DNA from 3 places in the Francisella adeliensis genome. Region 3 is predicted to be linked to each of the others. Evidence: riboswitches for the same ligand, from Rfam matches in the RefSeq annotation. Region 3 holds a riboswitch; each other region holds the start of a gene.

Region 1 (10,347 bases), 270 kb from region 3:
GGTAAAGACCCAATTCATCCAAACGACGATGTTAATATGTCGCAATCATCTAATGATACTTTTCCTACAGCTATGTATATTGCTACAGTGTGTGGTATCAAACAGAAACTTCTGCCTGCGCTTGAAAGTATGCATGAGGAGTTAGATAAAAAAGCTCAACAATGGAGCAATATCGTTAAAATTGGTAGAACTCACATGCAAGATGCAGTGCCTTTAACTTTAGGACAAGAGTTTTCAGGTTATGCAGCACTATTAAATAAAAATATTACTAGGTTAAAGGACTCGCTTGAAGAAGTTTACCAATTAGCATTAGGTGGAACAGCTGTTGGTACTGGTATTAATACACCTAAAAACTTTTGTGATAAGGCAGCGTCCCATATAGCAGAAATTACGGGTTTTCCTTTTATTTCAGCTGCCAATAAGTTTGAAGTACAAGGCTCACATGATGCTTTAGTTGCTGTTATGGCTAATCTAAAAACCTTAGCAAATTCATTATTCAAAATAGCAAACGATATTAGATTACTCAGCTGTGGGCCACGTGCAGGTTTCCATGAATTATTGTTACCAGAAAATGAGCCGGGTTCATCTATTATGCCAGGTAAAGTAAATCCAACTCAATGCGAAGCTTTAACCATGGTAGCAGTACAAGTCATCGGTTATGATGTAGCTGTTGCTATGGGAGGAGCTTCAGGTTATCTGGAAATGAATGTTTATAAGCCACTTATTATCTATAATATTATTCAAGCTATAAATATGCTGTCAGATGGTTGCGATAGTTTTACAAAATTTCTATTAAAAGGAATGGAGCCTAACAAAGAAAAAATAGATTCTTTTTTGAGAAATTCTTTAATGTTGGTAACAGCTTTAAGTCCAGAAATAGGTTATGACAAGGCTTCTAAATTAGCCCATTATGCTGATAAAAATAATATATCTTTAGCTGAAGCTAATAGGGATTTAAATTATCTATCTAAAGATGAATTTGAAAGGGTAGTTGACCCGTATAAGATGGTAAAATAATATAAGTCAAAACAAAAAAGAATACTCAGGATACATGATGAAATATACAAAATTAGGAAAAACAGATATAGATATAAGCCGTATTTGTTTAGGTACAATGACTTGGGGACAACAAAACACCCAAGATGAGGCTTTTAAGCAAATGGATTGTGCTTTAGAAAAAGGTGTAAATTTCTGGGATACAGCAGAGATGTATCCTGTGCCAAAAATAGCTGAAAAATATGGCAAGACAGAGGAAATAATTGGTAACTGGATTGCCTCAAGAGCTAAAAGAGAGGAAGTTGTGTTGGCAACAAAAATCTCTCCATTAACATGGGCCAGAGGTGAAGAGCAACCAAAGATAAATAAACAAACTATTTTAACAGCCGTAGATAATAGCTTAAAACGTCTCAACACAGACTATATAGACTTATATCAATTGCATTGGCCAACTAATAGGCCATACCATCATCATGCTAATGGTCGAGATTTTATTCCTGCTATTGGTAATCAGAAGAAAGAGCATATTTTATCTAATATACACGAAACGTTAGAGACTTTTGATAGTTTAGTAAAAGCTGGGAAAATAAAGCACATCGGATTATCAAATGATTCTTCTTGGGGTATTAGTCAGTTTTGTCATTTAGCTGAAAAATATAATCTACCACGAATTCAAAGTGTTCAAAATGAATATAATCTAACAAGAAGAAGAGATGAGCTAAATGTTTTAGAGTCATGTGCTTTAGAAGAGTTATCGTATTTAGGTTGGTCTCCTCTTAGTCAAGGTGTTCTTTCAGGACAGTATTTTGATGGTAAGATCCCATCAAAATCAAGATTGGCCATAGCTATTAGAGATGGCATAGAGTATGAACTTTCATGGAGAATAACCCCAACTTGTAATCAAGCAATCGAAGAGTATCATGCTGTTGCAAAAAAATATAACTTAGATTTCTATCAGATGGCAATAGCTTTCACGCTTAGAAGAGAGTATTTAAGTTGCTCAATAGTAGGTGCTTCATCTTTAAGTCAATTAAAAAGTAATATAGCAGCTGTTGATTTAGAGTTATCTGAAGAAGTTTTAAATGATATAGAAAAAATATACAGCAAATACCCGGATCCATTTTAAAGATAAAACCATATAAAGTTTATAGTGATAGTACATTTGTGTTATTATCCTTCTGAAACAGGGGTGCTTTAAAAAGCTGAGATGATTAAAATCGAACCCTTATAACCTGAACTAATTAGAATTAGCGTAGGGAGTTTGGTTTTCATGTATTTGTTATTCTAATAGCTCCCTAAAGTTTACTTTTTTGATACACGCATTTGGGAGTTTGTATGCACTTATTAGATTTTTTCACAATGATTATTAATTTACTTTGTACTTTCTTATTAGCTGGTTTTTTTGTTATAGGTTGGCCAGTAGGTATTTTAGGTTTAATAATGAGTTCTATACTATTTGGATTAGCTGGGCTCTATGCTGATATGGTGCTACAACTATTGTTATTATGTTTTTTTTGTTATGGGTGGTTAACATGGACATCAAGTAAATTAAACAATGAATTAAAACCAAAAATTTTCAACTCTTCACTCTCTTGGGTTTTAATTGTGTTAACTATTGTGAGTCTTTCATTTTTAGTAGCCCAAACTTTAATTGCTTTCACAGATTCAACTACTCCATACTTAGATAGTTTCACAAGTGTCGCATCTTTAGTCTGTGTAATACTAGCAACTAAAAAATATATCGAAAACTGGCTTATATGGATGGTTGTTGATTCTATGTATGTATTCTTATACATATATAAAGAAATCCCATTTGCTGCAATAACTACTTTCATCTATCTTATAATAGCTGTTTATGGTTATAAGCATTGGAAAAAATATTATAAGGAGCAAAAGCTATGCTCTTAGATGCTCATGTACATACAGATAAATATGATGAGAGTTTATACCATGATTTAGTAAATCAATGTCAAATGAACGATATTATGCTTTTATCTGTGTCTATGTGTATTCCTTCATATAAAAAGATACAAGCTCTTGCTAAAAAATATGATTTTATTATACCTTCTTTTGGGGTTCACCCGTGGAAAGCAGATAAGTATGTCAATGAGTTAGATAGTTTAGATGAGTATTTGAATGAAGCAAATTATATTGGTGAGATAGGCTTAGATAAGAAGTTTTTGAAATATGCAGCTCCTTATAAAGATCAGCAAGAAGTATTTGAATATATTGTTTCAAATGGACATGTTAAAGATAAGCTCTTAAACTTACATACAAGTGGGGCAGAAATAGAAGTATTAGGTGCTTTAGAAAAATACAATCACAGTAAGTTTGTTATTCATTGGTATGCTGGAAGCATAGAGCTTATGGAAAGGTATTTAGCTTTAGGAGGATATTTTTCTATAGGTGTGGAGATTATGTTCAGTAAACATATACAGGAAATAGCAAAAAAAGTACCTCTTGATAGAATTTTGGTGGAAACTGATAATCCATCATCATATTCGTGGCTTTTAGGAGAAGAGTCTAATAATGATATGCCAGAGCTATTATTTAAAGTTATAAATAAAATTTGTCAGATAAAGAAAATTACAACAAATGAATTATTTAGTCATTTAGATAAGAATCAGAAATATATTTTATTTTAGTTAAATCAAGCTTTGTGTTTTTCTATTAATCATCGTACTTCTAATCTTTATTTTAACGACGCTATCCTAAATAACTAACTTGTGTTAGAGTGTTTTAGGTGAGAAAGATTGGTTTAGTGCTTATAAGATGAAATAAGGTTATTGAAATTATTTTTACACTTGGGAAGAATATGGATAAATTAACGTGTATGAGAACATTTGTTAGTGTTTTTAAGTCTAAGAGTTTTACAAGAGCAGCTGAGAACCAAGATATATCCATTGGTTTAGTGAGTAAAAGGATTAAGTATCTTGAGAGTATGCTAAATGTTGAATTATTTAATAGAACTACAAGAAGTATTTCACCTACAGCAAATGGAGCAGAGTATTTTGAGCATTGTTGTGAAGTATTAGATAAGTTAGATAATTTTGAGCATATTTTTAGTATGCAAAATAATTCGTTAACAGGAGTTATTACCATTAGTGCTCCTTTAGCTTTTGGATTGGTCTACTTACGCACTTTTGTACCATATTTCCATAATAAATATCCAGAAATCAATCTCCAAATAGATCTAAACGATAACTTCATTGATTTTTCTAGAAATCAAAATGACATTATATTAAGAATTAGTGACGATTTACCAGATACTGGACTTATAGCTAAACAAATTTTTGAGATTAAAAGAGTTGCGGTAGCAAGTCCAAGCTTTTGTAAAGAAAATAAGCTGGCAACCCCTGATGATTTATCTAATATAAACTGTCTATTATATAAAAATAATAAAAGTTATAATTCTTGGACTTTTTTGAAGTCAGATAAAAAGCTAAATGTGACTGTAGAAGGAAATCTTCTTAGTAACAGTGGTGAAATTCTTAAAAGTTCTGCAATTAATAGTCAGGGGATAATGTTAGGTCCAAAATTTATCGTAAAAAAAGAACTTGATAGCCAGCTTTTGACAGAAGTATTGCCTGACTTTCAACTTGAGAGTAAATTTCTTTATGCTTTATACTCAGAAAGATTGAAGAAATCTAATGCGATAAAAACCTTTATTGATGAGTTAAAAGAGTTTTGTAATAAGTTTAACTACTAGTGGTTCTATAACATTCTCTCTAGGATAGGTTCTTTTTTTGCAATATGCTTAATTACACCTGTTATATGAAAACATATACTAATTATTAAAACCCAGACTGTAAATATATGAATGTTGTCAAAGATGGGAGCAATATTTTCCATTAAAGGTAGTGGTAAAGCTACATCAAATATCCAAAAAGGCACAGGTTTATGCAAGAGAGAACTTAGTAGCCAGCCAGAAACTATCATGGTAAATATACTAGCATACAACATAAAATGCACTAATTTGGCTAAAAGCTTTTCATGTATAGGAATATCAAATTTGTATGGAGGTTTTTTCATGCCTGTAAAAAACCATGTTACGCGAATGGACATCACGATCAGAAGAGTTATACCCAGTGACTTGTGATACCATATAATATTATAATAAAACTGGTTTATAGGATTTTCTGTTTTACCTAGATACCAAATAAACCCTAAAGTTAGCATTGATAAGATTAAAAAAACTGTAATCCAATGTAGCATTCTTGAAAATGAATCATACTTCATAAAAGTCTCTCCGAGTGACTAGTAGGTTGACTATTTATTAAGCTATAAAACGAGTTTTAAATAAAGATTCTTTTGTTAAAAAGATTTTTTCTATAGAAGAAAGAGTTATATAGTAAATACTTATTTGGAATGATAATCTTTTTGGTTTACTAATAATGGGTATAGCACTGCTGATACAACAATAAATATTATTATAAATAAATCATAAGATACAATATCTTCATATATAAACCCAAAAATTAACTCAGCGACTAAGTATGCAAAAATAGCCCATGATGATGCAAAGGCTTTTAAGATATTTGAAATACTTCCTTTATTGTCCATGTAAGCATATATCAAGAAAAATAACACATGAAGTATCAAAGCTACTGCTAAATTAAGCGCTCCAGCTATCATTAATAAATATGTCAATATCATATATACAATGAAAGCTACAATCCTAGGAAAAGGCACATAGTTTACAGGCAATGGATCATCTTTATTGCCTTTTATTTTTGCATAAGAAATAGGTAGAGCAATACAAGAAACTAAGATGAATGTAGTTGTCAAAGACGCTATCATCTGCCAGTTTCTAAAGAAGAATATTAGAACTATAGAGCATATAAATGTAAATATAAGAGAAGTTCTTGAAATATTAACCCCTTGCGTAACGCGGGCAAAATATTCAGGCATTTGTTTTGCTTTAGACATTTCATTAAGCATACGAGCACTACCACCTAGGTATACAATGCCTGTGCCTGATGGACTAATTAAAGCATCGGCATATAAAACTATAGCAAGAGCGTTTATGCCTAATATTCCTGCTAGTTGAGCTAAAGGAGAACTAAAATTCAAACCTTCCCAGCCATTTCCTAGCATTTTCTCAGGTACAGCACCTATAAAAGATATTTGTAGTAAGAGATATATGAATAAAACTATCAGTACACTACTAACTAAAGCAATCGGTATATTCTTTTTGGGGTTTTCTAATTCAGCTGAAAAACTAGCAGCCATCTGAAACCCAAAGAAAGAATAAAAAATACCGCAAGTAACAATAGCATTAAAAACACCACTTACACCTTTAGGCATAAAACTAACATTATCACCGCTAAAATTATTAGAATGAAATGCTGCAAACATTATTATTAAAGAGGTAACTATAGGAATTATGATTTTTAAAGAAGTTAATGAGTTATTGATTTTTGATAATGACTTTATTCCCCAGTAGTTTATTAATGTATATAACAACATAAATAAAACAACGACAACCACTCCTAAAAAAGTAAGTTCTCCTGCGCTAAACACGTATGGAGTCATTGGCTTGTATATAGAAGAAATGTATTGTGTCGTGGCCATAGCTTCCGATGGTACGATAATAAGCCCTAACATCCAATTTGATAATCCTGTTACAAAACCAAAGTGTTGATTATGTGATAGAGTTATTAATTGTGTAAATAATCCATTTGTTTGATATTTAACAGCAAGCTCTGCCAGTAAAAACGCCATCACAAGAACTATAAATGCTCCTATAATCCATGAAAGTATCGATGCAGCTCCAGCTGCTTGGGAGGCATAGTATGATGCATATAGCCAACCACTACCTACCATAGTACCTACACTTAACGCTATAGCTGTGAATAAACTAGGTTTTTTTGTATTTCCCATATTTTCTCTAAATATTTATTTGTAGGTATATTATTCTCATCTATAAACAAATAATCAATAGTTATATGTTAATACATTTGTATGTATGAAGCTTTTGAGTTTCATCAATTGTATTATTAAATATATTGTTTTAAACACCAGTGCCAAGGCTCGTATATCATTCCCTGAAGATTATCTCTTGGATAGCTCATATAAAAACCATAGTCATTAGCGTTTTTATGTAACCAAACAAAAGCTGAAGTTTGTTCAAAGGCCTCAGTAACTAAGCCATCCTCATCTGGAGTGGTAAAGTCTATAGCTAAGCCTGTATGATGCTCACTATAACCAGGGATCGCTACTTTTTTCACAATTTGCTCCAGGGTTTTACCTGTATCAAGGTGGCGGCTGATTAAAGCTTCTTGATATTCATAGGATCTATATATAGATAGCACTTCTAATATTACACCTTCAGACTTTGCATCAGCTATCATTTGCTTAAGAGGCTTAAAAGCATTTTTGTGGATGTATTGATCCCTACTAAGAACATCTTTGCCCCAATAAAATAAATCTTTATCAGAAGCTTGCTTAAAATGAGGTCGTTCATGTAGTTTTTTATCAAGAGAGTTGAAGTTTATCGATGGCATAATAAAAAGAGGTTGCTAGGTTATAGTGTTATTTTAACTTACTCTCTTAGACTAAGAATAATAAAATTAAGAAACATTGATAATTTACTCTAATTTTATAAAAGGTTTGGGAGATATTTGTTTCGAATATAAAGTCAATAAAGCTTATGTTAGGATTAAGATTTTGGGCAAAAAGCCTAAACTTTAAAAAACCTTCAAAAAGATGTAAAAAGTAGTTGCGTTTTGTAAATGTGATGTGTATTATATGTCTTCACCGGTTGGGAGTGATGCAACGGGAAGCGAGGCAGCGATTAGGTTTGCGGTCATCGAGATATTTAATAGATATATTATATACAAACACTTTGTTAATGAATTTGAGTGAACAGTAGTTAGAGTCAGAAATAGATTAAACTGAAGAGTTTGATCCTGGCTCAGATTGAACGCTGGTGGTATGCTTAACACATGCAAGTCGAACGGTAACAGAAAGAGCTTGCTCTTTGCTGACGAGTGGCGGACGGGTGAGTAACGCGTAGGAATCTACCTATCTGTGGGGGATACCGTTTGGAAACGAACGTTAATACCGCATAATATCTTCGGATTAAAAGTGGCGCTTGCGCTGCTGCGGATAGATGAGCCTGCGTTAGATTAGCTTGTTGGTGGGGTAAAGGCCTACCAAGGCTGCGATCTATAGCTGATTTGAGAGGATGATCAGCCACATTGGAACTGAGACACGGTCCAAACTCCTACGGGAGGCAGCAGTGGGGAATATTGGACAATGGGCGGAAGCCTGATCCAGCAATACCATGTGTGTGAAGAAGGCTCTAGGGTTGTAAAGCACTTTAGTCAGGGAGGAAGTTTATTTGGTTAATAGCTGAATAAATTGACGTTACCTGAAGAATAAGCACCGGCTAACTCCGTGCCAGCAGCCGCGGTAATACGGGGGGTGCAAGCGTTAATCGGAATTACTGGGCGTAAAGGGTCTGTAGGTGGTATAGTAAGTCAGATGTGAAAGCCCAGGGCTCAACCTTGGAACTGCATTTGATACTGCTAAACTAGAGTATAGTAGAGGAATGGGGAATTTCTGGTGTAGCGGTGAAATGCGTAGAGATCAGAAGGAACACCAATGGCGAAGGCAACATTCTGGACTAATACTGACACTGAGGGACGAAAGCGTGGGGATCAAACAGGATTAGATACCCTGGTAGTCCACGCTGTAAACGATGAGTACTAGCTGTTGGGTTCGGTGTAAAGGATCTAGTGGCGCAGCTAACGCGTTAAGTACTCCGCCTGGGGACTACGGCCGCAAGGCTAAAACTCAAAGGAATTGACGGGGACCCGCACAAGCGGTGGAGCATGTGGTTTAATTCGATGCAACGCGAAGAACCTTACCTGGTCTTGACATCCTGAGAACTTTCTAGAGATAGATTGGTGCCTTCGGGAACTCAGTGACAGGTGCTGCACGGCTGTCGTCAGCTCGTGTTGTGAAATGTTGGGTTAAGTCCCGCAACGAGCGCAACCCCTATTGATAGTTACCATCATTAAGTTGGGTACTCTATTGAGACTGCCGCTGACAAGGCGGAGGAAGGTGGGGACGACGTCAAGTCATCATGGCCCTTACGACCAGGGCTACACACGTGCTACAATGGATATTACAGAGGGCTGCGATACCGCGAGGTGGAGCGAAACTCAGAAAGGTATTCTTAGTCCGGATTGCAGTCTGCAACTCGACTGCATGAAGCAGGAATCGCTAGTAATCGCAGGTCAGAATACTGCGGTGAATACGTTCCCGGGTCTTGTACACACCGCCCGTCACACCATGGGAGTGGGTTGCTCCAGAAGTAGATAGCTTAACGAATGGGCGTTTACCACGGAGTGATTCATGACTGGGGTGAAGTCGTAACAAGGTAGCCGTAGGGGAACCTGCGGCTGGATCACCTCCTTAAAGGAAATACGAAAAATAGAAATAAACTTTAACTGTTGTTTCTCAAGTGATTTAACTTAGTGTTTGTAGATAATATATTTTAGTGTAAATAAATACGGGTCTGTAGCTCAGCTGGTTAGAGCGCACCCCTGATAAGGGTGAGGTCGGTAGTTCAAGTCTACTCAGACCCACCATTTTCTGAACATCGTAAGATGTTGGGAGTATAAAACATATTGGGGCCTTAGCTCAGCTGGGAGAGCACCTGCTTTGCACGCAGGGGGTCAGCGGTTCGATCCCGCTAGGCTCCACCAATATTTATTTGCATGAAGATAGAGATATTTAACAATTTAGTATAGAGATAGACTTAAGAAAATAAGTGCAAGTGGCGGATGCCTTGGCATTCAGAGGCGATGAAGGACGTGTTAATCTGCGATAAGCTTCGGTTAGGTGGTAAATGACCTATGATCCGGAGATTTCCGAATGGGGGAACCCAACCAGAGCAGTCTGGTTACCTACTCGACATAGAGTTAGGAGCGAACGAGGGGAACTGAAACATCTAAGTACCCTTAGGAAGAGAAATCAATTGAGATTCCCGTAGTAGTGGCGAGCGAAGTGGGAAGAGCCTGGTATGATATAGCTAGAATTATAGTAGAACAAGTTGGGAAGCTTGACGATAGAGGGTGATAGTCCCGTATACGAAATAATCTTAGTGGAACTAGACATACGAACAAGTAGGACGGGGCACGAGAAACCTTGTCTGAATATGGGGGGACCATCCTCCAAGGCTAAATACTACTGAATGACCGATAGTGAACTAGTACCGTGAGGGAAAGGTGAAAAGAACCCTTATAAAGGGAGTGAAATAGAATCTGAAACCACTTGCATACAAGCAGTAGGAGCATAATTTAGTTATGTGACTGCGTACCTTTTGTATAATGGGTCAGC
Region 2 (10,347 bases), 720 kb from region 3:
AAAGAATACTCGAGTTAAGGCTTAAATTAGCAGAATACGCAAACAATAAAAATGAAGCCGCAAAAGTTAGATTGATCTTTTCATCAAATGATTTCAATGATGATTCAATGGAGAAATTTTTTGCAGATGTAGAAGATAAGGATAATAAATGAGTAAAATAAACAATAGATATTCTCGCGGAACTGAAGAATCCACACCTGAAAGATTACAAAAATTACTAGCTAAGTACGGTATAGGTTCACGTAGAAAAATTGAAGAATTTATAGAACAAGGCCGTGTAAGAGTAAATGGTAAAGTTGCTAAGTTGGGTGATAAAGCTTCAGATAGAGATAAAGTAAGTTTTGATAACAAAGCTTTGTACCTTTATGGTCAACCAATGACTCGTCCAAGAGTTGTTATATATCATAAGCGTGATGGCGAAGTTTGTACAACAAAAGATGAAAAAGGACGAAAAACAGTATTTGACTCCCTACCTAGGTTAGCTAAAGCTCGCTGGATTATGATAGGGCGTTTAGATATAAATACTACTGGTTTACTTATGTTTACAACTGATGGCGACCTAGCAAATAGGCTTATGCATCCATCATATGAGATAGAAAGAGAATATGCTGTTAGAATTTTAAGCGAGCAATTATCTGATGAGACTATCGAAAAACTTAAGACTGGAGTGCAATTAGAAGATGGTGTTGCAAAATTCAATACTATCAAATTTGCTGGTGGTGAGGGTGCTAATATTTGGTATACTGTAACATTATCAGAGGGACGAAATCGAGAAGTCCGTAGAATGTTTGAAGCAGTTGAATGTACTGTTAGTAGACTTACTAGAGTTAGGTTTGGCGATATTAAGCTACCAAAATTTGTGTCTCGAGGTAAAACTATGGAATTATCTCCAGCAGATGTAAATAATTTGCGTAAAAGTGTAAAACTTAGTGCATATGATTTCCCTAAAAAACTAATCGATAAACTAGAGAGATAAAAATGAGTTTTGATAATGAGATTCAAGAAATTTTTGATATAGATGTTTGGTTAATAAAGCCTGCATTTGTAGAAAAAGATGAAAATGAGTTAGAGTCAGATAAACCAGAACTCCAAGAATCTCAACCACAAGATATTAAGACTGAAGTAGTAGATGAGCTAGTAAATGAAGCTAAAGCTGTGGAGTCGAAATTAATTTACTCGACTGAAAATGAAAGCTCAAAGGTTATTAATATATTTATAGCTGAAGAAAAAAATCTAAACTTTATCAAAAATATCTGTAAAAAACTTTTCTATAACTCATCTACAAATATTTATATTGGCAAATATCATATAAAAGATGATAACATAAATATAAATTTTAGAGATTGCCTACTTGAAGACAAAGAAATTCTAAGTATTACGAATAAAAAACACATATTAGAAAAGCTCTACCAATATGCAGATTTTACAACTAAATAGTGATTATTATTCTCAAGTATTATCATTAATCCGAAATACCGATAAAAATCTAAACTGGTCTGATAAGCAAGTTTTTGAATGCTTTGACCATAATCACATCATTTATTCCATAAAAGGTGAAAATAAATTAATTGCTGTAGCTATATTTAGTAGCATATTAGATACTGCCGAGCTACTATATATTTGTGTTGATAAAGCTTTTCAAAATAAAAAACTAGCAAATAAACTTTTAGCTGATAGCATTATCAACTTAAAAACTAAATCAATATCTGAGCTTTTTTTAGAGGTATCCGTAAATAACACTCATGCGATAGCACTTTATAAAAAAATTGGCTTCAAACAAATTTCAATGCGTAAAAATTACTACAAATATAAAGATGGTAGCTATAATGACGCACTCATATACAAATTAAACATATGATCTCTAGCATTGTTATGCTATATTAATCAAGCAACAACAGGGGTGCTGTTTTCAGCTGAGATGACTATTGTCAGACCCTTTGCACCTGATCTAATTAACATTAGCGTAGGGAGTTTGTTTGATATTTTCAGTATAAATCTCAATCAAGCTTCTATTATTTGCAAATAAAATAGTAGGAGAATAAACAACAATGCAAAATATAGGCTATATAACTCTAAACATCTCATTAGTAATATACTTTATCCACTTCATACCACAAACGATTCATAATCAGTTTAAGCACACAACCATAAATATTAGTCTTTGGACTCATTCTTTTATGATTTTGGCTAATTGCTTTGATTTAATATACGCTATAGGGTTTGATTTTCAGTGGCAGTATATTTGTGTTGCTGTAGTACTTTTAAGTTTTCTATTTATTCAACAATTACAAATATTATCAGACAGAAGAAATAGACTGATGATACTACATACTTTTTGTATATTTATATTTTTACTAGTATGTATATTTCTGATAACTTTTATAAAAAGTATTAACAAAGAATTTCTATTGATTTTTGGAGTCGCTAGTAGCGTAGCATATAATACCTACTGGCTACCTCAAATATATAAAAATTTTAAACAAAAGAGAGCAGATGGATTTAGTATCTACTTTTTAAATTTATCACTAATCTTAAAACTTTGTGACATTAGTAGTGGAATATTTTTAAACTGGCCTCTAGTATCAGTAATTTCATCATTTTGCTTGCTGATAGTTGTAGGTATTCAATTTATACAATATTTTTATTATAAAAAATAATTTTCAATTTAAAACAAATATTTATAAAACTAGCTTTCCCAGAATTATACAAAGAGGGGGGAGGGGACTTTTTTGTAAATGTCTCATCATATAACATTAGGTCTATCAAAATCATCTGCCAGAAGAAAGATTTTAAGATTTTTGATTTAAAATTTATAGCACCAATAAGTTATCCACATTAGTTTTGGTAAAAACTTAGCAGATTTGCATCCAAGTATAGAATTCATACTTTCTTAATATAATTTACAATCCTATCTAACTCATCAATGTATTCTAGAAAGTCTCTCATACCTTTAACAGTAAGAGTATAGGTAGTTAATGGCTTACCTGTCTTGAATGATTTATTACTATCAACATACTCATTCTTAATAAAAACTTTCATGTGTGTGCTCATATGACCATCAGTAATATTGAGGGTAGTTTTTATGTCTTTAAAAGAAGCTTTTTTGACAGAATATAGATATGTCATTATCTGAGTTCTAATTGGTTGGTGTAATATATCATTAAACATGTTGATCTCAAGTGCCTCTACAATTCATATAATAGTACTTTCTATTCATGAGTTTGTAAAGTACTTTTTCTATAAAACAAACAACATATAAAGTACCAAAATTCATACTTAACTACACAATAAAACGCTTATTACATAAGCATTTTATTAATTTTATTAAAAAGTATACTTACAAATATTAATCATTCATTTAATAAAATATATGGTTAATATTTTGCCATCCAATAAGATTGTTAGCATAATACCAACCATGAAACAATCCACAAGCAATCACCTAAAAGAGATTTTTTGAGCGACTTATTCTTTTTTCTAGCAAACCATACCCAAAACAGAAAAATCCAGACACTATAAGTCTAACTTATACTTCAAAACCCTTGCAAATAGGGCATTTTAGTAAAAAATCAACCATCAAACAACCTTGCAATGATTTTAATATATTGTCAATACTTATTACTATAAGATTTTCTTATTAAGAAAAATATCCAGTATTTCCAAGGTTGAACGTAAGTTACAAACATATTCAAGACTATTTTATTTTTTTTTATCAGATAATATCTCCTTAAGTCATTCGTTATTAGAAATGATTGTGTTAAAGAAAGGATATAGCCTTACTTTACATCTACGACCAAGGAGAACGCTTATGTCTAAAAAATATTGTGTAATTAAAGAAAGCCAAAGAATGAGAACCTTACTAACAATCATTAAGGCTCATTATGAGTCTGACAACAAAGATTCTCTTCAGGAGGTTAATTTAGAACATGTTTTAAACAATGTGGTAAATGAAGATATTAAAGGCATAATAAAAAATGCTTGGCGTGATTTACAGATTACGACTGGCTTTGAGATTAGATTATTAGAAAATAACTGTAAAAAAAGCCTTATAAACAGATTATATAAAAAAACTGAAGATATGAGCTTTATTGTAACTTCAACTAATGACGACTTTTTCTCAAGAATCCAAGACTATAGCTCGCAAGTAGAGCTAAAACTCATAAACATCTAAAAATAAATCTCTCAAAACGAACTCCCCAAACCTATCTAAAACCCATCATTTTGTCCAAAAAAGTGCATTAAACTTATCACATCTACAAACACCATTGTTCGCATAATATATATTATGTTAAATTGTATGCAATCTAATGATTGCAGACTATACATCCTACTCTGTTGTTTATTGCATAATTATGAAAACCTATCTTGAAGCATCTCAACAACATCTAAACTACCTGGTAAGAAATCATACTCACTCAATTTAGATATACTGACTAATTTTAGTTTTTGTTTTTCTTTTGAGTATGGCTCACCACTAAAATCGCTCACTAAAAAAAACTCTAAGTTCGCTTTATCATTTTTATTATTAAAATACTGTTTTGTGTGAAATAACTCACATTTTTTAATAATAATGCCTATTTCTTCATATGCTTCTCTAACAATACATTCTTTAGTTGTTTCATTTTTCTCTACTTTACCGCCAGGGAATTCCCAGTAATCACTGTATGTTTGATGCTTTTGCCTTTTGCTGATATAGACTTTATTATCATTATCATCTAGAATTACTGCTATTGAGGCATTAATTGTCGCCATCTTACTAAAAATTTATAGGTTATAACCAAATAATATGTTTCAAAACCACAAAAGTGAAGTCCTTTTAGCAACACCATTAGTTAAAAACGATATTATTTTCACAAAATCAGTAATATATCTTTGTCAAAATGACAGACATGGAGCTATGGGTTTAATTATAAATAAACCATTACCTGGCGAATCCTTAAAAGATGTATTTGAAGAGTTAAATATCGGTCATTCTAATACATTTGCTGAGATAGCTAATCACCCTCTTTATATGGGCGGTCCTATAAGCCCAAACAAAATTTTAATTCTTCATACTACAAATGGTAGAAACTATGACTCTACTATCAAACTAGATGAGGGGCTTGCTTTAACTGCATCTTTAGATATATTAGAAGATTTAGCTAACAATATTCTTCCTGAGTATTTTTTACCAGTAATTGGTTATAGTTGTTGGACTGCTGAACAACTTAGTGAAGAAATTAAAGGAAATGACTGGATAGTTACGACTAAATTGAGTAAAAAAATACTTTTTAACTATGAAAATGAATCTAAATGGCAAAAACATGTAGAGCATGCTGGATATAGTCTGCATAACTTAGACACACTTTTTGATAACATTGGGCATGGCTAATGTTTAAATCATACTTAGCTATAGATTATGGCAGAGCAAGAATTGGTATTGCTAGCGGCCAAATGATCACAAAAACAGCTAGTCCAGTTGGAACTGTTGAAGCATATGATGGTGAACCTAACTGGATAGAACTGGATAAAGTTATAAAACGCTGGAACCCATCAGACATAGTTGTAGGTCTACCTCTTGATACTAATGATCTTGATACAGATATAACTCGAGATGCTAGAAATTTTGCGAAAATTATAGAAGAAAGATATGCTCCACGCCCTATTCATCTTATAAACGAAGCTTACTCTACTCGTGAAGCTAGGTGGCGTTTAGAGAGTGTTAAGAATAAAAAAGTTAGTCATGTTAAAGTTGATGCTATGGCAGCTTGTGTTATTTTAGAGACTTGGATGTCTGAGAACTAATCAAATATAAGCCCAATAATAAATATCTGAAGCTTTATTCTCTAGATATTTCATTCGTTTTCGCATAAAATTAATAGCTATATATTTTCCATAATTTATCAAACTAGGCTTATATCAGCTATGAACGAATATAATTTCACTAAAATCGAAGAAAATGCTCAAAAATTCTGGGCAGAAAATCAAAGTTTTAAAGCAGTAAAAGATGAAACTAAAGAAAAGTTTTATTGCCTTTCAATGCTTCCTTACCCAAGTGGCACACTTCATATGGGTCATGTAAGAAATTATACTATAAGTGATGTAATTGCTCGCTATCAAAAAATGCAAGGAAAAAATGTACTTCACCCTATGGGTTGGGATGCATTTGGGCTACCTGCTGAGAATGCAGCCATTAAACATCAACGCTCACCACATGAATGGACTCGTAGTAATATAGAACACATGCGTAAACAATTTGCTAGTCTTGGTCTAGGATTTGATTGGTCAAGAGAAGTTGCTACTTGTGATGAAGATTATTACAAATGGGAACAGTGGTTTTTTATTCAACTTTATAAAAAAGGTTTAGCTTATCGTAAAAATTCTGTAGTAAACTGGGATCCTGTTGATCAAACAGTTTTAGCAAATGAGCAAGTTGTCGATGGTCGTGGCTGGAGATCTGGTGCTTTAGTTGAGAAAAAAGAGATTCCACAATGGTTTTTAAAAATCACGGATTATGCTGATGGGCTACTACAAGATATAAATAAGCTTGATGGTTGGCCAGAAGCTGTTAAGACAATGCAAACAAACTGGATTGGTAAATCAAAAGGCTTAACAGTTTCATTTAAACTAGCAGATCATAATGAAAATATAGAAGTTTTCACTACTAGACCAGATACTCTTATGGGAGTAAGTTATCTAGCAATAGCTCCTGAACACCCTTTAGTATTAGAAGCTGGAAAGAAAAATTCCGAGCTTGCAGAATTTATTACAGAATGTAAAAAGTCATCTACTATGGAGGCTGATTTAGCTACACAAGAAAAGAAAGGCTTTAAAACTGATATAACAGTTATTCACCCTATTTCTGGTGAAAAAGTAAATATTTGGGTCGCAAACTTTGTATTGATGAGTTATGGAACAGGTGCTGTAATGTGTGTACCTGCTCATGATCAAAGAGATTGGGAGTTTGCCAAAAAATACAATATAGCAATCAAGCAAGTAATCACATCAAACGATAAGAAGTTAAAAGTAGACTTAGAAAAAGAGGCTTTTACTGAAAAAGGTATATTAATAAATTCAGGTGAATTTGATGGGCTTAATTTCAAAAAATCTTATCAAGCCATAAAGAAAAAAATCTACGATGATAAAAAAGGTACAGAAACAACTAATTTTAGAATTCGTGATTGGGGCATATCTCGTCAAAGATATTGGGGTTGCCCTATTCCGATGATTCATTGTGATAGTTGTGGTGTAGTACCTGAAAAAGAAGAAAATCTACCGGTAAAATTACCTACTAATATAACTCTTACAGAAGCAGGTTCTCCATTAAAAGATATGCCAGAATTTTTAGATGTAACTTGCCCTAAGTGTGGTGCTAAAGCAACAAGAGAGACAGATACTTTTGATACATTCTTTGAATCATCTTGGTACTATGCTCGCTATACTTGCCCTACTGCCGAAGAAATGCTTGATGTTGAGGCAGATTACTGGCTGCCTGTAGATAAATACATTGGTGGTATTGAGCATGCTATTATGCACCTTTTATACGCTAGATTTTTTCATAAATTAATGCGTGACGAAGGTTTAATAACATCTAGTGAACCATTTGTAAATCTTTTGACTCAAGGGATGGTTTTAAAAGATGGTGCTAAAATGTCTAAATCAAAAGGCAACACTGTAGATCCACAATCATTAATTGACGAATATGGCGCAGATACTGTTAGATTATTTAGTATGTTTGCTGCTCCACCTGAGCAATCTTTGGAATGGTCAGATAAAGGTGTTGAAGGCGCTAACAAGTTCTTACGCAAAATATTTAACTACTCTCAGTCAAATAAAGAATACTTTACCGCAAATAAAATTGTAGCCGAAAATTTATCTAAAGATGATAAAAAAGCTCGTTTTGAAATTCATAGCGCTCTCAAACAAGCTACTTTTGATTTTGATAAGAGTCAATTTAATACTGTAGTATCAGCGTGTATGAAAATTATTAATTCTTTGAATAACTATGAAGACTTATCAAGTGAAGTTAAAAGTGAAGGTTTTAATATATTACTAAGACTTCTATCTCCATTTGCACCTCACTTATGCCATAATTTATGGACAGAACTAAACTTTGGAGATGATATTTTAAAAGCAAGCTTCCCACAGGTTGATAATGAAGCTCTAAAAAAAGATGACTTTCTTTTAATTGTTCAGGTCAATGGTAAACTACGAGCTAAAATTGAATTAGATGCTAATTTGAGCAAACAAGATATTGAAAATAAAGTCTTAGCAGATCCTCAAATTAGCGAATATACTGATAACAAAGAAATAATTAAAATTATATATGTTCCACAAAAACTAATGAATATAGTAGTTAAGTAGGCGGATTATGAAATTAAGTATTAATAAATATATATTCGTGATGTTCTTTGCCCTAATAATTACAGCTTGCGGATTCCATGCCCGAGGAGTTGGTAATGTTGGCAGCTTTAGTAACTTTAGAGGAATGAAAATTTGTATTAAGTCTAATAATTTTAGTAATTATGCTCGTGAATTACAAAGAAACTTAGTAGCATACAAAGCTATCATTGTTGAAGATGATGAAGATGCTGATTATATAATCAATCTTCAGAGCGTTGTAAAAGATAACAAATTAATTAGTGTTGTAGGTGGTGCTTCAAACAATAACTATCAACTGATTTTAAGAATGTCATATAATGTTGTTAAACCAAATGTAGAAGATCCTATAATACCTAATAAAACATTAGAGACAAGACAGTTCTGGCAGTCTAACTCAGGTATTGTACTTTCACAAGCTAGTGAAGCAAATAGACAATATGTATATCTTCAAACTCAACTTATTAACAATATGCTTCAGCAAATTGCTATTCTACTCCCTAAAGTTGACAATCAAAATACAGATGATTCTGAACAAGATACAGAGTAATCAAAAGTATTAATTTAATTAATCAAAAAATAAAAAAGGAACTATAAATATGCTAGAGAACTTAAGAAATTATTACATGGGGCTTTCTGAGCATCATTTTTTGGCAACCTTCCTTAGTGTACTAACTATTTTTATAATAGTGCTATTTATATCCTATGTTGTTGGGTTTATAATCAATAAATCTATAGTAAAGTTTATAAAATCATTCCTTAATAGATCAGAGTCAAATCTTGCAAATATGCTTGTAAAATTTGATGTTTTTAAAAGATTATCTCATGTTGCACCAGGTATATTTATATACATAGGAGTGTCATTTGCAGAATTTCCAGGTCACGATTGGACTTTAACTTTTGTAAATGCCATTCAGTTAATAGCTCAAATTTATATAACTATTTCTATAATAAGATTTTTAGTATCTCTTGTTGATGCTATTTTTAGTTTTTTTCAAACACTTGCATACTTTAAAAATCACTCTCTAAAAAGTTATGCCCAAATTATAAAAATAATACTATATTTCATTGCATTCATACTAGTTGTATCGCTATTGCTCAATAAGTCTCCAATAGCATTCCTTACTGGTTTAGGTGCTATGTCTGCAGTACTAATGTTAGTATTTAAAGACACTATACTAGGTTTTGTCACAAATATTCAGGTAGCTGCTTTAGATTTGGTTCGTGTTGGTGACTGGATTACGGTTCCAGCTGCTGGGGTTGATGGTGATGTAATGGAAGTTTCTATCAATACAGTAAAAATCCGTAACTTTGATAAAACAATATCTACAATCCCTACATATAATCTTATTAGTAATAGCGTTCAAAACTGGCGTGGAATGCAAGAAACTGGTGGTCGTAGAATTAAGAGATCTATTAGCTTAGATATAGATACTATCAAGTTTTGTGATGGTGAACTTCTAGAAAAGCTAAAGAAAGAAGAGTATCTTAAAGATTTTGACTTTAGTAAAAAAACAACTAATGTTACTTTACTAAGAGCTTATATTGAAAATTATCTTCGTCAACACCCAAAAATTCATTTAGGCCTAACTTTCCTAATTAGAGAGCTTCAACCTACTGAAAAAGGTTTACCTGTCGAACTATATATTTTCACAAATGATACTAACTGGGTTAATTATGAAAAAATCCAAGCGGATATTTTTGACTTTATATTTGCTAGCTTACCAGTTTTTGAGTTAAGAGCGTTTCAATCTATTAGTGGTAGAATTGATCAATAAATATTTCTATATTCTTTCTCTTACTAATTTTTTATATCTAAGCAATCCTATATATTTATCTCATGTTGCATAAATGACTTAACTTTCTTTTAATAAGGAATCTATATTCTTATTTATATATTTAATAACTTATGAAATAATAACTCTCACCTTTATTTATAAACCAAACAACCATGGAAGAACAAAATCAGTTAAAAAGAGATATATTAGC
Region 3 (10,347 bases):
AGAAAGTTGAAAACCTAGATGAGCAGGCGACTCGTGTTAGAAGGCAAATGAATCTTAAAAATTCGTCACTTGAAAAGTATGTGTTTTTAAACAGACTACATGATTTGAATACGACGCTTTTTTACTACTTCGTGCGTGAAAATTTAGAAGAAATTATGCCGATTATTTATACGCCAACAGTTGGTGAAGCGGTTCAAAAATATAGTAGTCAATTTAGGAAACAAAACGGTTTATTTATATCTATAAACCATAAAAGATATATTGGTCAAATTCTCGAAAGATACGATTATAACAGCATAGACCTTATTCTTGTAACAGATGGTGAAGCTGTACTTGGGATAGGAGATCAAGGTATAGGTGGAATGAATATCAGTATCGGTAAGATTATGGTATATGTTGCTGCAAGTGGTATTGACCCAGCTAGGGTATTACCGATTCAGCTTGACATGGGTACAAATAATGATGCTTTACTAAATGCTCCAGGGTATTTGGGTGTTCGTTTACCAAGAGTCTCAGGTGAAACTTATGATGAGTTTATAGAAGAGTTTGTAGTTCAAGCTAAAAATAGATTCCCAAATGTGTTTTTGCACTGGGAAGATATTGGTCGTGATAATGCTACTCGTATTCTTGAGAAATATAAAGAAAGGCTTTGTACTTTTAATGATGATATTGAAGGCACAGGGATTGTGGCAGCTGCGAACTGTATAGCTGCAGTTAAGACAATTAGTACTCTTAAAATAAACTCAGGTGAAATCACTACAGAAGAAGCTTTAGGCTCTATCTGTGATATAAACATCGTAATTTGTGGTGCTGGTAGTGCTGGCTGTGGTATTGCAAGGCAGTTAGCTGATGTAATTGCTGACAGAGCGGGAATTAGTGTAGAAGATGCTAATAAGAATATTTATCTTGTAGATAGATATGGTCTTGTAAATGATAAATTAAGAGCAAAACGAATTACTCCAGAGCAAAAACCTTTTGTGAAAACTGGTGAGCAACTGAAAGGTTGGAAGGTTGAGGATTCTAGCTATATAACTCTTACAGATGTAGTTAAGAACTCAAAAACAGATATTCTTATCGGAACATCAGGCCAACCAGGTACATTTACTGAAGAGATTATTAAAGATATGGTTAAGCATAATGATTATCCTATTATTATGCCATTATCGAATCCAACTTCTTTATGTGAAGCTTTACCTGAAGACATTATTAAATGGACAGATGGAAAGGCACTAATTGCTGCAGGCAGCCCATTCCCAGATGTTGAGTATAAAGGTAGAGAGTACCGTATATCTCAAGGTAATAACGCATTTATCTTCCCAGGTTTAGGACTTGGTTCTGTTGCAGTGCATGCTAAAGTACTTACAAAAGGTATGATTAGGGCAGCATGTTATAGACTTAGTGAATTATCACCGATGGTTATAAGTGAAGATATTACAGAGCCATTGCTAGCTAAGATCACAGATTTAGTAGCTGTTTCTAAAGAAATTACAAAGGCTGTAGCTAAGCAAGCAGTTCTTGAAGGTGTACATGGTGTTGATATAGATCTAGAAGACCTAGAAGAGGGTGAATTAGAAGAAGAAATTGATAAGCTTATTAGTTTGTCATCTTGGACTCCAACATACGCACCTTATATGCCAATCTAAACAGAGCCATCTCAGTTTGTCTTTTAAAGATTAATATTAAAAAAACAAATTCTTGCTGATGTATTAATTGAAATAGTACAATTTATTTGTTATTCTCAAAAATGATTTTCTATTGTTTGTGTTTTGTCAGAGGGTATACCAGTGATTAAAAGGTTTAAAAAAACATGTTTGGTTATGGGTGGAGCTGTTATATTTACAGGTTCAGCATATGCTGAAGATTCGCCTAAAGTGGTATCACAAGGGGGGCCTTTTGGAGCTACTAGTATTGGTGACCAAAACTTAAGCTCTTCACAAGCAAATACTAGCAAAGCTTCCGCAGCTACAGCAACAAATACTCCTGCAAAACCTACAGCTCAAATGAATGAAAAAGAATTGTTGATGCAATTACAAAAACAAGTTCAAGAGCTTCAAGGGCAATTAAAACAGATTAAAACAGAGAAAGCCCAAAACGGCGAAAATGGTGGAGGAGGTTCTTCAGCATTTACTACTTATAGCTCAAGAGTTGGTGATGACACAAAAGGTGGACCTGCTAGTAGAGCTACTTCTGGAACTGATTTAAGTCAGATGATGGTTACAGGTGAATCAACAGATGATATTATGTCGAATATTGGCCAAGATGGCTCAATTGTAAATCTGGACCAAAAATCTTTGGGCGGTATATTTAACCAAAAAGGCGGGATTGATGTCGGTGGAGCTCCTGCTATTACATCTCAAGGTGAAACTACTTTCCTAGGTTCATACTCTGGTAACAACAGTATCCCAATAGGGATGATTTCAAGCAGCCTTTTTGCTTCGACATTATTAGGGCAAAGAGAAAAGTTTGATGACTACTCAGTATTCTTCGGGGGGTTAATAAATGCAGATGCTCAAGCATGGTTTGGCAGTGGTGTATCTAGATCTGAAGTAGGGCCAGATGGTAAATCTGTAGCAGCAGGAGCGTTTAATGGTACTGGTCAAAATGTATACTTAACAGGAGCAAACCTTTATTTCTTATCTAACCTTGGACACTATGTAACAGCACAGTTTGACTTTGACACAGATGAATCAGGCTCATTTGGTTTAGGTAATGCCTTTGTAATGTTTGGTAATTTAGATACTTCACCATTCTTCGTAACAGCAGGTCGAAATAAACTCTCAGTAGGCGTATTCGGTGGTGGTGGACCATATACTGGAGGTATTAATGGGTTCTTAGCTCCAGGTAAAACTTCAAATGTTTCTATTAATTATAAAAACGATACAATAAATACAAATATAACAGTGTTTGGTTCAGATGATAAAAGAGCTAACTTCTCGACAGGTCTATTTTATGTAGATAGTTGGACTGAAAATGTTGCTGTCGGTGGTAATGTTGGCTATGTATTTAATATGGCGGGTGCTGGCAACAGCTCTTTAAATCAGGCATTAATTAATACAGATAGTGCAAATGACAATGTTGGTGTATTTAATATCGATGCCAACGTCGCCTATACAGGTTTTGGTGGTATTTGGCAGGTTCAAAGTGGTTGGACAACAACGACCAAAGCAGAAAAATTCAATGGTGATGGTAAATCAGTGAGTGCAAGTGCTGCCTCTGGTGTTGGTTCTGAGGTGTTAGCAGGCACTTGGTATGCCGCACTTAACTACTCGGCAGTATTAGCAGGACGAGGTACTAACTTTGGTGTATCTTATGGTGAAACTTATAATGCTGCTGCGATACCAATGGCAATTGCATCATCACCAATAAACTTTGGTTTGTCTGATTCAGGTATTAAGAATCAGCTTGTATTCTCAGCTCAGCGTGCTTATTTTGATGACAATGTATTATTCGGTCCAGAGTATACTTATCAGAAAATGTATAATGGTGAGCATATGAATACTTTAACTCTTGATATGAACGTATATATCTAGTCTCTTTTACATACTTTATTTCACGTAAGAAAATCAATTTTCAAGTGTTTATATTCAATAAAAAATTAGCTTATAGGTGTTGTTATTTCAATACATGTAAGAATCTAAATAGTGTAAAAATTATTAGGCCAACAATAGATTTATGGTCGAGGTTTCTAAATTTAGGTGTATTAATTTTTGAGGATAGTTATAGAAAAAGTTTTATATGAACTCTGTGTTTTTGATAAAGAAGTAACAGAAAGAAGCAAGTAAACATATTACTCCGCTTATTAAGAAGACAATTGTAAAGCTTTCGCTGTCATATGAAAGAATAATTCCTGTCAGTAAAGGAGCTAATCCAGCACCTATAAAGTTTGCAAAATTTTGGATGCCTCCAACAGTCCCAACAGATTCCTTTGATGAAATGTCAGCTACTAGAGCCCATATTGGAGATATTCTCAAGCCTAAGCAAAAGATACTAATGCTAATTATAACTATTGAAATTGTTAAGTTATCAATAAATGGAAGTATGATAATCGATAGTCCAGCAACAGCACAGCCAAATATAATCGGTACTAAGCGTGATTTGATCACATTTGTTTTTGCTGAAATAAACATATCAGAAATAATTCCACCAAGCATAACAGAGGCTAAGGCTAGTACAAATGTTGCTGAAGCTGCTAATCCCATCTGAGATAGGTCAAGCCCCTTAGTATGAATGAAATAGTAAGGCAGCCATGTTACAAATACCCAGTAAGCATAAGATGACCCAAAGTTGCCAAGACAAAGCAATATAACATTTTTATTTTTAAAGCATTTAACAAAGCTTGTGGTTTTTCTTGACCTATTTTGTAGTTCAATCTTTTTGAAAGATTTATTTGAAATCATGTACCATATGACACCCAAGATAGCTCCAATAATACCTAATAGAATAAACATTCCGCGCCAGCTTATTAGAGCAATTAAGAGAACAATAAAAACTGGAGCAATAACACTAGCGATTCTAGGACCTAAAGAGACTATAGATGATGCTAAGCCTCTTTTACTTGGACTGAAGTGCTCTTGGATAACTTTAGTAGCTATTATAAAAAAAGGAGCTTCTGCAATGCCAAGTAAGATTCGAGTCATAAGTATAGTGTAAAATCCTGTTACAAACCCAGAAAGAATGCATGCTATAGACCATCCTGTAATACTTATGGCCATAATTTTATTGATGCCATATTTATCAACAAGATAACCAGAAGGAAGGTTTGCAATGGCATATGGCCACATAAAAGCAGATAGTAAAATGCCCATTTGCATAGGAGGTATGTCGAAAGTTTCAGCAATTACGGTATTAGCTATGCTAAGGGTAGATCTATCAAGATAGCTTATCATTCCCAAGATTAGTAACATGAAGGCTAGGAGCCAAGGGAAGATCTTTTTCATGCCTTAAGCTACTTCACTCTCATACCTGGCTTAGCGCCTTCATGAGGTTCTAATATGTATATATCTTTGCCATCACCAGCTGCTAATATCATACCTTCAGACATTCCAAACTTCATTTTTCTTGGAGCTAGATTAGCTACCATAACGGTATTTTTACCTACTAAATCCTCTGGGTTATAAGCAGATTTTATTCCTGCAAACACTTGTTTTGTCTCACCATCTAAGTCAAGAATCAGTCTGAGAAGTTTATCTGCTCCTTCCACAAGAGAAGCTTCTGCAATTCGTGCAATGCGTAGATCAACTTTCATGAAATCATCAAAATTACACTCAGGAGCAATGTTTAACTTTGATTCAGGTTTTTTAGGTGACTGAGGTTGCTCTTTTTCTAGCATAATCTTTGTTTCATCTAAGATTTTATCTATTTTTTCTTTTTCTATACGAGCAGCTAAAGGTTTGAATTTATTAATCTTGTGGTTTTTTAAGAATACAGATGCATCTTCCCAAGATTTTATTTCAATGTTTAGAAACTTCTCAGCCTTTTCAGCAATGCTAGGGATTACAGGTGAAAGGTAAGACACTAAGGCTTTAAACATATTTATACCTTGAGAGCATACTTGATGGACTTTATTTTCTTGTCCTTCTTCTTTTGCTAATTGCCAAGGTTTATGGAAATCAATGAATTGATTAGCTTTATCTGCTAAACCCATAATTAGCCTGATAGCTGTAGCAAATTCTCTATGCTCATAAGCTTCAGTTATAGCGTCATGAGTATCTGTAAACTCTTTTTCTAAGTCAGTATCGAAAATTTGATCTGATAGCGTTGCATCAAATTTCTTATAAACAAATCCAGCACAACGACTAGCAATGTTTACAACCTTACCAACAATATCAGAATTTGATTTAGTGATAAACTCTTCAAGGTTTAAGTCAATATCATCAATTTTTGAAGTTAAACGAGAGGCAAAATAGTACCTTAAATATACAGAATCTAAATGATCTAAAAATGTTCTTGCTTGGATAAATGTACCACGAGATTTAGACATTTTTTTGCCATTCACAGTAAGAAATCCATTTGCAAATACACTTGTAGGAGTCTTGTACCCTGTAGCTTCTAGTATTGCTGGCCAAAAAAGAGCATGAAAATATATGATGTCTTTACCTATAAAGTGGTAAAGCTCAGTATCTTGAGAATTTTTGCCCCAGTAATCATCAAAGTTTAGGTTGTTTTTATCACAATAGTCTTTAATACTAGCAATGTAGCCCATAGGAGCATCAAGCCATACATAAAAGAATTTTTTGTTATCAGTTCCTGGTATAGCAAAACCAAAATAAGGGGCATCGCGGGATATATCCCAGCTTTGCAAGCCCTGTTCAAACCACTCTTTAAGTTTGTTAGCTACTTCAGGCTGCAGTTTATCGTTTGAATCTATCCAGTCAGCGATATTTTGCTCAAGTTTTGGTAAATCAAAGAAATAATGCTCAGAGTTTTTTTGGATAGGGGCTTTACCAGATACCACAGATTTTGGGTTTAGAAGGTCTGTAGGGTCATAAGTGGCACCGCAAACTTCACAGCTATCACCGTATTGATCCTCAGCTTTACACTTTGGGCAAGTACCTTTAACAAACCTATCAGGCAAAAACATATTTGCTTCAGGGTCGTACGCTTGAGCAATGCTCTTGGTGCTTATGAGATCGTTATCGTTAAGTTTTGTATATATATCTTCGACAATTTCCTTGTTAAGGTTATTGTTGGTCGAATGGTAGTTATCAAATTTTATTTCAAAATCAGAAAAATCTTTTAAGTGATTTGTAGAGTATTTCTCTATTAAATCTTCTGGTGAGATTCCTAGGTTTTTTGCCTTGAGCATGATAGGAGTACCATGAGTGTCACTCCCGCAAACAAAAGTACATTCATTACCCTGTAGCTTTTGAAATCTTACCCAAATATCAGATTGGATGTAGCCAAGCATATGACCTAGGTGTAGATCACCGTTAGCATAAGGAAGGGCATTAGTAACTAAAATTTTACGCATGAGTATTTGGTTTTCTTTTGTATTTAATCTATTGGTACTATTATATACTCAAATGGATTGAATGGACATATTTTAAGTTGAAATGCATTACAGTAAAATATTTTGGGGTGATTGACTTGACTCTATCTATAATCTATATATAATAGTTTTTCACATGGTTATGGAGAGGTGGCCGAGTGGCTGAAGGCGCTCCCCTGCTAAGGGAGTATAGGCGTTAAACCCTATCGAGAGTTCGAATCTCTTCCTCTCCGCCATTAAGACTTAAAATCGGGTGCATAGCTCAGCTGGGAGAGCATCGCCCTTACAAGGCGAGGGTCGGGGGTTCGAGCCCCTCTGCACCCACCACGATTTTATGATCTATAATCAAACTATTCACCTAATAAAGATTCTTTTAAAAATATTTCTGTATAAAGCATTTTGATATAATTTTTTGTTAATGGTTATAAATAAAAATTACCTGATTAACTAATTTGTAATACACCATAATTACTGCTACTATTTAAATCAACACAGGGGAGCACTAAGGTAAGTGCTGAGAAGTGTATATAATACGCTGACCCTTTGAACCTGATCTAGTTAAAACTAGCGTAGGGAGTGCTTAAATAGTCGGCTATATATTTTTTCAGCTATATTTGCTCTTTTATGCTTGTTTTACTTGATTTAAGTAAACAAATTGGAGAGTCAAATGAGTTTTAATAACATCAAATCAGTACATAACTATAGGCTAGATGATAATTTAACTAAGCCATATTCTAACTCTAAGAAGGTATATATCTCATTTTTTGATAATGATGATCTTAAAGTCCCTTTTAAGGTTATAAAACAATCTCAAACAAATATTGATGGAGTAAAAATTGATAACCCAGATATATATCTTTATGATACATCTGGCGAATATTCCAATGCTGATAATAAGATTGATATCAGTCAGGGTCTAGTTAAACATAGATTAAAATGGATCAAAAATAACAATGACCTACATGAGCTTGATGAGCTTAGTTCGGACTATAGTAATAAGCAATCAAATGATGCTTTGAATTTTCAAAAAAGTGTAATGCCTTTTCGAGCATGTAAAGGTAAAAATATTTCACAAATGCATTATGCCAGGAAAGGAGTGATTACTCCTGAAATGCAGTATATCGCTATTAGAGAGAATATTAAAAGAGCAAATTCTCATTTAGATAGTACTATGCATCAACAGCAACTTGGACAATCCTTTGGGGCAAATATAGTCAAAGAAATAACTCCTGAGTTTATTCGTGATGAAGTTGCTAACGGAAGAGCTATAATCCCCGCAAACATTAATCATCCTGAATTAGAGCCAATGATTATCGGTAGAAATTTTTCTGTTAAAATTAATGCAAATATGGGCACCTCTGCAGTAACTTCATCAATATCTGAAGAAGTCGAAAAAATGGTTACAGCAACAAGATGGGGTGCTGATACTATTATGGATTTATCTACAGGTAAACACATTCATCAAACTAGAGAATGGATTGTAAGAAATAGTCCAGTTCCTGTTGGTACAGTGCCTATATATCAAGCTCTTGAAAAAACTAATGGTGTTGCTGAAGATTTAACTTGGGAGTTATTTAGAGATACCCTTATTGAGCAGGCTGAACAAGGAGTAAGCTACTTTACTATTCATGCAGGTGTTCGTAAGGCATTTATTCCTTTAGCATCAAAAAGAATTACAGGGATTGTATCTAGAGGTGGTTCTATAATGGCTAAATGGTGTATGCATCATAATCAGGAGAATTTTTTATATACAAAATTCGAAGAAATCTGCGAAATAATGAAGGCTTATGATGTATGTTTTTCATTAGGAGATGGACTTCGTCCTGGGTGCATAAATGATGCTAATGATGCTGCTCAACTTTCTGAATTAAGAACTTTAGGCGAGTTAACAAAAATAGCTTGGAAGCATGATATCCAAACAATGATAGAAGGCCCTGGGCATGTACCTATGCAGCTTATCAAAGAAAATATGGAGTATGAACTTCAAGATTGTTTCGCGGCACCATTTTACACATTAGGGCCACTAGTTACAGATATTGCTCCTGGTTATGATCATATTACATCAGCAATTGGAGCTGCTCAGATCGCTTGGTATGGCACATCTATGCTTTGCTATGTTACTCCTAAGGAACATTTAGGTTTACCTAATAAAGATGATGTTAGAGAGGGTATCGTTACGTATAAGTTAGCAGCACATGCAGCTAATTTAGCTAAAGGATTACCAGGAGCCCAGATCAGAGATAATGCATTATCTAAAGCAAGGTTTGAATTTAGATGGGATGATCAATTTAATCTAAGTTTAGACCCAGAAAAAGCACGTGCATTTCATGATGAAACTTTACCTAAAGAAGGTCATAAGGCAGCACACTTTTGCTCTATGTGTGGACCTAAATTTTGTTCTATGAAAATTTCTCAAGATATAAAGAGAGAGTATGCTAGTTAACTAGGCTTATATAATGAAAAAAATAGCAATAATAGGGTTAGGAGTAATGGGGAGGGTTTTAGCTTTAACTTTTACAAAGAGTATTCCTCATCTGGATATAGATCTGTATGACAAGGCTTCTTTGGGTGCAAAAGATAACTGCAGTTATCAAGCGGCTGGTATGCTAGCTCCTGTTTCGGAAGTTACAAGTTGTGGCATCCATACGTATACATTAGGAGCCGATAGTGTACAGCTATGGGAAGAATTGTTATCTATACGTGGGGAAAATTTAGTTCAAAAACATAATATTATTGATAAGTTTGACACGCTTTTTTTAGCACATAAAAATGATGTGAATGAGTTTGATTTAATTAAAAATAGAGTAAGTTTTTTTACTAAACAACATGAGAGTATTAAAGAAAGGTTTAGGAATATAAATTCTGATGATTTATCAAGTCTTGAACCATCTCTTATGAATGGCACGTTTATGAATAAAGGTTTGTTAATAACTAATGAAGGCGTAATAAATGTTCCAAGTTTTTTTAAATTTACAAGCCAGTACTTCTCTGAAGAAAGCAATATACGGCTTTTAAAAGAAGAGGTTACTAAAATAGAAAATAATAAAGTATATATTGATGAATATACTTGTGAATATGAGTATGTCTATGATTGTAGAGGATTCCCTATAGAAAAGAGTAAAGATAGTGGATTATATGGTACTCGTGGGGAAGCTTTAATCGTACAACATAAAGATATTAATCTTAAGCATGTAATTAGGCTTGCTCACCCAAGACATCCTTTATATTTAATTCCTAGAGGAAATGGGATTTTCTATGTTGGTGCAACTAGTATTCTAAGTGAGGACTACTCACCTATTTCAGTGCAAAGTGTAATGGAGCTATTGTCTATGTTACTTGTGATAGATAAAAGGTTTTCT

The links. A riboswitch is a leader RNA that binds a small molecule or an ion and turns the genes downstream of it on or off. The one in region 3 is predicted to bind thiamine pyrophosphate.
Positions count from the first base shown of each region.
Region 1: another riboswitch for thiamine pyrophosphate. It lies ahead of pnuC (nicotinamide riboside transporter PnuC); the one in region 3 lies ahead of thiC (phosphomethylpyrimidine synthase ThiC).
Region 2: another riboswitch for thiamine pyrophosphate. It lies ahead of CDH04_RS05320 (PQ-loop domain-containing transporter); the one in region 3 lies ahead of thiC (phosphomethylpyrimidine synthase ThiC).

Region 1 covers NZ_CP021781.1:37,371-47,717, forward strand. The annotation lists gene fumC (class II fumarate hydratase) at 1-1,017, shown strand, start outside; gene CDH04_RS00170 (aldo/keto reductase) at 1,055-2,122, shown strand; TPP riboswitch at 2,172-2,272, shown strand; gene pnuC (nicotinamide riboside transporter PnuC) at 2,332-2,904, shown strand; gene CDH04_RS00180 (TatD family hydrolase) at 2,895-3,641, shown strand; gene CDH04_RS00185 (LysR family transcriptional regulator) at 3,812-4,705, shown strand; gene CDH04_RS00190 (cytochrome b) at 4,711-5,235, opposite strand; gene CDH04_RS00195 (APC family permease) at 5,356-6,879, opposite strand; gene CDH04_RS00200 (M15 family metallopeptidase) at 6,996-7,502, opposite strand; rRNA gene CDH04_RS00205 (16S ribosomal RNA) at 7,890-9,423, shown strand; tRNA gene CDH04_RS00210 (tRNA-Ile) at 9,520-9,596, shown strand; tRNA gene CDH04_RS00215 (tRNA-Ala) at 9,638-9,713, shown strand; rRNA gene CDH04_RS00220 (23S ribosomal RNA) at 9,765-10,347, shown strand, end outside.
Region 2 covers NZ_CP021781.1:1,097,633-1,107,979, forward strand. The annotation lists gene CDH04_RS05300 (pilus assembly protein PilF) at 1-152, shown strand, start outside; gene rluB (23S rRNA pseudouridine(2605) synthase RluB) at 149-976, shown strand; gene CDH04_RS05310 (hypothetical protein) at 979-1,437, shown strand; gene CDH04_RS05315 (GNAT family N-acetyltransferase) at 1,415-1,858, shown strand; TPP riboswitch at 1,887-1,988, shown strand; gene CDH04_RS05320 (PQ-loop domain-containing transporter) at 2,049-2,657, shown strand; gene CDH04_RS05325 (winged helix-turn-helix domain-containing protein) at 2,881-3,168, opposite strand; gene CDH04_RS05330 (normocyte binding protein 2b) at 3,809-4,171, shown strand; gene CDH04_RS05335 ((deoxy)nucleoside triphosphate pyrophosphohydrolase) at 4,351-4,752, opposite strand; gene CDH04_RS05340 (YqgE/AlgH family protein) at 4,787-5,371, shown strand; gene ruvX (Holliday junction resolvase RuvX) at 5,371-5,784, shown strand; gene leuS (leucine--tRNA ligase) at 5,905-8,343, shown strand; gene CDH04_RS05355 (LPS-assembly lipoprotein LptE) at 8,351-8,908, shown strand; gene CDH04_RS05360 (mechanosensitive ion channel family protein) at 8,958-10,136, shown strand; gene CDH04_RS05365 (amino acid permease) at 10,310-10,347, shown strand, end outside.
Region 3 covers NZ_CP021781.1:1,819,748-1,830,094, reverse strand. The annotation lists gene CDH04_RS08720 (NAD-dependent malic enzyme) at 1-1,643, shown strand, start outside; gene CDH04_RS08715 (DUF3573 domain-containing protein) at 1,785-3,530, shown strand; gene CDH04_RS08710 (MFS transporter) at 3,732-4,937, opposite strand; gene metG (methionine--tRNA ligase) at 4,946-6,970, opposite strand; tRNA gene CDH04_RS08700 (tRNA-Ser) at 7,133-7,224, shown strand; tRNA gene CDH04_RS08695 (tRNA-Val) at 7,240-7,315, shown strand; TPP riboswitch at 7,472-7,581, shown strand; gene thiC (phosphomethylpyrimidine synthase ThiC) at 7,656-9,431, shown strand; gene CDH04_RS08685 (FAD-dependent oxidoreductase) at 9,445-10,347, shown strand, end outside.